Linked DNA regions of Desulfocurvus vexinensis DSM 17965. Each later gene encodes a partner of the first gene's protein in a complex. Links are inferred from orthologs where the notes say so. Each region holds a gene or a part of one and is shown in the gene's direction. Other genes may lie near its edges.

Region 1 (4,486 bases):
TGGCCGAAAGGCCGCGCGGCGCTTCGTCCGGGGCGGGGTGGGCGCGATTTGCCGGGACGGAGCCCCGGCCCCTGCCGCGCGCCCCCGGGGCGGCCCCGGCCATGGCGCCCCGGGCCAGGCTCCGCCCAGGCGCCCCGGGCGGGGCAGGGCGGGGCACCCGCAGCCCGCGAGGCCCGGTGGGCGCGGCCTGCCCGGGCCCGGGGGCGGGTCTTTTCCCTTTACTCCGGCGCCGCGCTGACCTATAAAACCCGGGTGCTTTTTCCGGGGACGCCACCGGCCCCCGCCCGCTCCGGCCTCCGGCCAGCTCCCGCTTTTCCGGCGTCCGCCCCCCGGCACGAACACGAAACCCGAACCCCCCGACCGACCCACATGCCCAAACGCACCGACCTCAAGAAGATCATGCTCATCGGCTCCGGGCCCATCGTCATCGGGCAGGCCTGCGAGTTCGACTACTCCGGCACCCAGGCCCTCAAGGCCCTGAAGGAAGAGGGCTACGAAGTGGTCCTGGTCAACTCCAACCCGGCGACGATCATGACCGATCCGGAGCTGGCCGACCGCACCTACATCGAGCCCATCGAGCCCGAGACCGTGGCGCGCATCATCGCCAAGGAGCGCCCCGACGCGCTGCTGCCCACCCTGGGCGGGCAGACGGCGCTGAACACGGCCCTGGCCGTGGCCGAAATGGGCGTGCTCGAAAAGTACGGGGTGGAGATGATCGGCGCCTCGCGCGAGGTCATCGAGAAGGCCGAGTCGCGCGAGCTGTTCCGCACGGCCATGGAGAACATCGGGCTCAAGGTGCCCGAGTCGCGCATCTGCCGCACCATGGCCGATGTGCGCGCCACCGCCGAGGTCATTCCGTTCCCGATCATCATCCGCCCGGCCTACACCATGGGCGGCACGGGCGGCGGCGTGGCCTACAACATGGAGGAGCTGGAAGCCATCGCGGCCACGGGCCTTGCGGCCAGCCGCTCCAGCGAGGTCATGCTCGAGCGCTCGGTGCTGGGCTGGAAGGAATTCGAGCTGGAGGTCATGCGCGACCGGGCCGACAACTGCGTGATCATCTGCTCCATCGAGAACCTGGACCCCATGGGCGTGCACACCGGCGACTCCATCACCGTGGCCCCGGCCCAGACGCTCACCGACGTGGAATACCAGGCCATGCGCGACGCGGCCCTGGCCATCATGCGCGAGATCGGCGTGGAGACCGGCGGGTCCAACGTGCAGTTTGCCGTGAACCCCGCCAACGGCGAAATGGTCGTCATCGAGATGAACCCGCGCGTGTCGCGCTCCTCGGCCCTGGCCTCCAAGGCCACGGGCTTCCCCATCGCCAAGATCGCCGCCAAGCTCGCCGTGGGCTACACCCTGGACGAGATTCCCAACGACATCACCCGCGAGACCATGGCCAGCTTCGAGCCGACCATCGACTACGTGGTGACCAAGATTCCGCGCATGACCTTCGAGAAGTTCCCCGGCACCGAGGACTACCTGACCACGGCCATGAAGAGCGTGGGCGAGGCCATGTCCATCGGGCGGACCTTCAAGGAGTCGCTGCAAAAGGGCCTGCGCTCCCTGGAGATCGGCATGCCCGGCCTGGGCCGGACCTTTGCCCGCGACACCTGCCCCGGGCGCGACGAGATCATGGCCCGGCTGCGCAAGCCCAACTCCAAGCGCATCTTCCACGTGCGCTACGCCATGCTCTGCGGGCTGACCGACGCCGAGATCCACGAGGCGACCATGATCGACCCGTGGTTCATCCGCCAGATCCGCGCCCTGGTGGAGGTGGAGGAGGAGTTGCGGGCCTTCCCGCTGTCCGGCTCTGTCTGCGCCTCGTCGTCCGCCTGCCGGGCGCTCATGCGCCGCGCCAAGGAGCACGGCTTCTCCGACCGCCAGCTCGCCGCCCTGTGGAAGAAGGACGAGCTGGACATCCGGCGCATCCGCCAGGCCATGGGCGTCCTGCCGACCTACTACCTGGTGGACACCTGCGCCGCCGAGTTCGATGCCTACACGCCCTACTACTACAGCACCTACGAGACCGGCAGCGAGAACACCGCCCGGCCCGGGCGCAAGGTGGTCATCCTCGGCGGCGGGCCCAACCGCATCGGCCAGGGCATCGAGTTCGACTACTGCTGCGTCCACGCCTCCTATGCCCTCAAGGAACTGGGCGTGACCTCCATCATGGTCAACTCCAACCCCGAGACGGTGTCCACCGACTACGACACCTCGGACCGCCTGTATTTCGAGCCCCTGACCCTCGAGGATGTGCTCAACATCATCGAGTTCGAGCAGCCCGAGGGCGTGGTGGTCCAGTTCGGCGGGCAGACCCCGCTGAACCTCGCCGTGCCGCTGCTGCGCGCCGGGGTGCGCATCCTGGGCACCTCGCCGGACTCCATCGATCGCGCCGAAGACCGCGAGCGCTTCCAGGCCCTGCTGCAAAAGCTCGGCCTGCGCCAGCCCGACAACGGCACGGCCATGAGCGTGGAGCAGGCCGTGGCTGCGGCTCAGACCATCGGCTACCCCGTGGTGGTGCGCCCGAGCTACGTGCTGGGCGGGCGGGCCATGGAGGTGGTCTACGGCGAGGAGGACCTGCGGGCCTATTTCCGCCACGAGGTCACCGTGGCCCCCGAGCACCCCATCCTCATCGACAAGTTCCTGGAAAACGCCATCGAGGTGGACGTGGACGCCCTGGCCGACGGGCACGACGTGTACGTCGCCGGGATCATGGAGCATATCGAGGAGGCGGGCATCCACTCCGGCGACTCGGCCTGCGTCATCCCGCCGCATACCCTGGGCGCGGCCACCGTGGCCGAGATCGAGCGCCAGACCGTGGCCCTGGCCCTGGAGCTGGGCGTGGTCGGGCTCATGAACATCCAGTTCGCCGTCAAGGACGGGGAGATCTTCATCCTGGAGGTCAACCCCCGGGCCTCGCGCACGGCGCCCTTCGTCTCCAAGGCCACGGGCGTGCCCCTGCCCAGGCTGGCCACCAAGGTCATGCTCGGCGCGCGCGTGCGCGACCTGGACCCCTGGTCCATGCGCCGGGGCGGGCACGTCTCCGTCAAGGAGTCGGTGTTCCCCTTCAACCGCTTCCCGGGGGTGGACGTGCTGCTCGGCCCGGAGATGAAGTCCACCGGCGAGGTCATGGGCGTGGACGCCACCTTCGGCAAGGCCTTCCTCAAGGCCCAGCTGGGAGCCGGGCAGCGGCTGCCCCTGTCCGGGCGGGTGTTCATCTCGGTCAACGACCGCGACAAGCCCGCCATGGCCGATGTGGCGCGCACCTTCCACGAGCTGGGCTTCACCGTGGTCGCCACGCGCGGCACGGGCGAGTTCCTGGCCGGGCGCGGCGTGCCCAGCGAGTTCGTCTTCAAGGTCTACGAGGGCCGCCCCAACATCGTGGACCGCATCAAGAACGGCGAGATCGACCTGGTCATCAACACCGCCTCGGGCAAGAAGACGGTGCATGACTCCTCGGCCATCCGCCAGACCACGCTGCTCTACAACGTGCCCTACACCACGACCCTGGCCGGGGCCAAGGCCATGGCCCAGGCCATCAAGGAAAGCCGCGAGGGCGGCACGGACGTGAAAAGCCTCCAGGAATACTACGCCTGAAGGCCGCGACAACCAGCAACACACCAGCCACCGGCAAGCACATGAAACGTGAATACTGCGGCCTGTTCGGCATCGCCAACCATCCCGAAGCCGCCCGGATGACCTATTTCGGCCTGTTCGCCCAGCAGCACCGCGGCCAGGAGAGCGCGGGCATCGTGACCTGGGACGGCGCGGGCATCCGCGAGCAGAAAGGCATGGGCCTGGTGGCCGAGGTCTTCAGCGAGCGCCACCTGTCCAAGGAGCTCAAGGGCGAGGTGGCCGTGGGCCATATCCGCTACTCCACCACCGGCGCCTCGCTGATCCGCAACGCCCAGCCGCTTCTGGTGCGCTTTGGCGACCAGCAGCTGGCCATCGCCCACAACGGCAACCTCGTCAACGCCCTGGAGCTGCGCGAGGAGCTGGAAAAGCACGGCACCATCTTCCAGACCACCATGGACTCCGAAGTCATCGTGCACCTCATCGCGCGCAACATGATGGTCGAGGGCATGCCCATCGAGGAGGCCGTGGGCGCGGCCTGCCGCACGGTGCGCGGCTCCTTCAGCCTGCTCATCCTGGCGGGCGACAAGCTCATCGCCCTCAAGGACCCCAGCGGCTTCCGGCCCCTGGCCCTGGGCCGGCTGGGCGACGCCTGCGTGCTGGCCAGCGAGACCTGCGCCTTCGACCTGCTGGAGGCCGAATACCTGCGGCCCGTGGCCCCGGGCGAGATGCTGGTCATCGACAGCCACGGCCAGCGCAGCCTGCGCTACGCCGAGAAGAACGGCACCAGCCAGTGCATCTTCGAGCTGATCTATTTCGCGCGGCCCGACTCCTACGTCTTCGGCCAGAACGTGTACCAGCGCCGCAAGGCCATGGGCATGGCCCTGGCCCGCGAGGCGCCGGTGGA
Region 2 (3,300 bases), on another replicon or contig:
GCCCCCGGGAGCTGGCCCAGGCCATGCTCGGGGCCCTGCGCCGCCCCGCGGCGCGCGACGACGTGCGCGCCAGGGTCGCGGCCTACGTGGACGGCCGCCGGGGCGGAACCCGGCAGGCCGCCGAACGCATCGCAAGCTACCTCTAGAACGCCATGCCGCAACTGCCGCCCTGCTACGGAATCATCCCCGCGCGCTACGAATCGTCGCGCTTTCCGGGCAAGCCCCTGGCCGATATCCTGGGGCGGCCCATGTTCTGGCACGTCTATCAGCGCGCCATCCAGTGCCCGCTGCTGGGCCGCGTGGTCCTGGCCACCGACGACCACCGCATCTACAACGCCGCCTGCCGCTACAACGTGCCCGTGGTCATGACCGGGGCCGACCACGCCAGCGGCACCGACCGCGTGCTGGAGGCCGCCGAGCAGCTGGGCCTGCCCCAGGACGCCGTGGTGGCCAACATCCAGGGCGACGAGCCCCTGCTGGCCCCGGAAATGCTCACCGAGCTGCTGGAGCCCTTCGCCGACCCGGCCATGCGCGTGACCACCCTGGCCGCGCGCATCGACGCCGCCCAGGCCGCCAGCCCCGATCAGGTCAAGGTGGTCTGGACGAAGCGCGGCGGAGCCTTATATTTTTCCCGGGCGCCCATCCCGTACGACCGCGACGGCGTGCCCGGGGCCTTCTGGGGCCATGTGGGCCTGTACGCCTTCCGCATGGAGGCCCTGCGGCGCTTCGTGGCCCTGGGCCCCAGCGAGCTGGAAACGCGCGAGCGCCTGGAGCAATTGCGCCTGCTGGAAAACGACATCCCCATCTACGTGGTGCCCACCACCCACCGCACCTGCGGCGTGGACCGGCCCGAAGACGTGGACAAAGTCATAGCGAGACTCTCGGAGAACGCCTGATGAAAGCATTCCTGGCACTGGAAGACGGTACCTTTTTCGAGGGCCTCTCCTTCACCGGCAAGGGCAACGCCCAGGGCGAGGCCATCTTCAACACCGGCATGAGCGGCTATCAGGAAGTGCTCACCGACCCGTCCTACGCGGGCCAGATGGTGTGCATGACCTACCCGCTCATCGGCAACTACGGCGTGAACCTCGACGACGTGGAATCCAGCCGGGTGTGGGTCGAGGCCTTCATCGTCAAGGAATGCTGCAAGGCGCCCAGCAACTGGCGCGCGAACAAGAGCCTGCCCGATTACCTGGCCGAGCACGGCGTCATGGGCATCGAGGGCATCGACACCCGCGCGCTCACGCGCCATCTGCGCATCCACGGCGCCCAGCGCGCCGTCATCAGCACCGACGACGCCACCCCCGCCGAGCTGGTGGAGCGCGCCCGGGCCATCCCGTCCATGGAAGGCCAGGACCTGGCCTCGCGCGTCTCGCCCGCCGAGCCGTACGTCTGGACCGGCACCCAGCCCGCCCCGGCCGCCATCACGGACGGCAGGCACCAGTGGCGCGGCACCGGGCCCAAGGTCGTGGTCTACGATTTCGGCATCAAGTGGAACATCCTGCGCCTGCTGGCGGAGCAGGGCTTCGACATCCTGGCGGTGCCCGCCGGAACGTCCGCGGCCCAGGTCAAGGCCCTGGCGCCCGACGCGGTGTTTCTCTCCAACGGCCCCGGCGACCCGGCGGCCATCGAGGGCGTGGTGGAGGCCGTGGCCGAGCTGGCGGAGCGCTACCCCACGGCGGGCATCTGCCTGGGCCACCAGATCCTCGGCCTGGCCCTGGGCGGCAGGACCTACAAGCTCAAGTTCGGCCACCACGGCCTGAACCACCCGGTCAAGGACCTGACCACCGGGCGCATCGAAATTTCCTCGCAGAACCACGGTTTCTGCGTGGACATCGCCAGCCTGAAGGACGTGGAGATCACCCACGTGAACCTGAACGACCAGACCCTGGAAGGCTTCCACCATACCAAGAAGCCCATCCTGGCCATCCAGCACCACCCCGAGGCCAGCCCCGGGCCCCACGACAGCCGCTACTTCTTCCACCGCTTCCGGGAGATGGTCCGCCAGCACGCAGGCATCTAGACTTTACGCCCCGAAAGAGGCAATACTCCTGGCACTGCATTGCCGGGCCGTGAGCGGACGCGGCCCGCGCAACGCCGCCAAACAGCGGGAGGGGCACACTGCATGTCCAGCGAGCTCATCAAAGCCAGGTCAAAAATATCCAGCATCAAGAGCTACCTGAAGCAGGACAAGCTCTTCCCGGCCATTGTTTCCCTGCACGAAGCCATCGGCATCATCGTGCGCACCCCGCTCATCAAGCACGAAAAGGACGAGTTCGCCCGCAGCCTGGACAGCGCCCTGGATCTGTTGAACAACGACCCGGGGTTCCGCAAGATCTGCCCCATGGTCCTCAAGCACACCGAGGGCCAGGAAAAGGAGCTGCTGACCACCCTCAAGGAGCTGCTGGACGACCTGCAGGGCTCGGCCGTGGCCGAGGCCCAGCAGATGCTCCAGGCCCTGGATGACACCAAGCGCCTGCAACTGGCCCGGGGCGGGGAGCTGCTGGCCCAGGGCAAGATCAAGGACGCCAAGTTCGTCTTCAACAAGCTCGTCCTGCAATTCCCCGACGACACGGACCTCAAGTACGAGATCTCGGAGCTGTTCCTGCGCCACGAGCGCAACAAGGAAGCCCTGCAATGGCTCACCGAGGCCCTCAAGGACTTCCCCGAGTCCGCCCACCTCTACAACCGCGTGGGCATGGTCCTGCGCAAGATGGGCGAGTTCGAGATGAGCGAGAAGTACTATATGAAGGCCGTGCGCCTTTCCAAGGACGACGCGGGCCTGTTCTTCAACATCGGCAGGCTGTACATCGACTGGGAGCGCTGGGAAAAGGTGGACGAAATGGCCACCCGCGCCCTGGAGATCAACGACAGATTCACCGAGGCCCGCAAGATGCGCGCCTTCGCCACCAAGAAGCTCAAGAAGACCGAAGAGCAGGCCTGATTCCGCCCGCGCCGCCGCCACAGACGGGACGAAGGGAGCCCGGGGCGGGGCCGGCCCCCTGACGCAGCATGCTGTCCCTGTTGCGTGAACCGGCAGCCCGGGGCGGAAGCCCGGCCCCTGCGCCGGTTCCGGCCCCGGCCCGGCGGGCCGACGCGTTTTCCCCCACCCCAGCCCTGCGTGAGGCCCCATGCCCGACCAGCCCCTGCGTTGCGACGTGCTCGTGCTCGGGGCCGGGCTGGCGGGCCTGCGCGCCGCCTGGGCCGCCGCCGAGGCCGCGCCCGGCGCGCGGGTGCTGCTGGCCGCGCCCCTGGCCGGGCCCTCGGGCTCGGCCCTGGCCAACGTCAACGCCCGCCTGG

What was found.
Region 2: the proteins of carB (region 1) and carA are in contact, whole or in part, in a solved structure (PDB 1KEE), measured with the Escherichia coli proteins. The link is inferred for Desulfocurvus vexinensis DSM 17965 from one-to-one orthologs.

What each region holds. Positions count from the first base shown.
Region 1 is NZ_JAEX01000014.1:29,131-33,616, reverse strand. What follows is about bases 1-3,803. They hold carB (carbamoyl-phosphate synthase large subunit), read left to right. Parts: upstream 1-369; coding sequence 370-3,603; downstream 3,604-3,803. Other genes in these bases: purF (amidophosphoribosyltransferase), read left to right, coding at 3,645-3,803. In the rest of the region: more of purF, read left to right, coding at 3,804-4,486. UniProt on the Escherichia coli protein: Large subunit of the glutamine-dependent carbamoyl phosphate synthetase (CPSase).
Region 2 is NZ_JAEX01000002.1:300,942-304,241, reverse strand. Bases 1-2,959 are described here. They hold carA (glutamine-hydrolyzing carbamoyl-phosphate synthase small subunit), read left to right. Parts: upstream 1-895; coding sequence 896-2,023; downstream 2,024-2,959. Other genes in these bases: G495_RS0104335 (tetratricopeptide repeat protein), read left to right, coding at 2,126-2,944; kdsB (3-deoxy-manno-octulosonate cytidylyltransferase), read left to right, coding at 153-896; G495_RS0104350 (3-deoxy-D-manno-octulosonic acid transferase), read left to right, coding at 1-146. Outside these bases: G495_RS17620 (FAD-binding protein), read left to right, coding at 3,132-3,300. UniProt on the Escherichia coli protein: Small subunit of the glutamine-dependent carbamoyl phosphate synthetase (CPSase).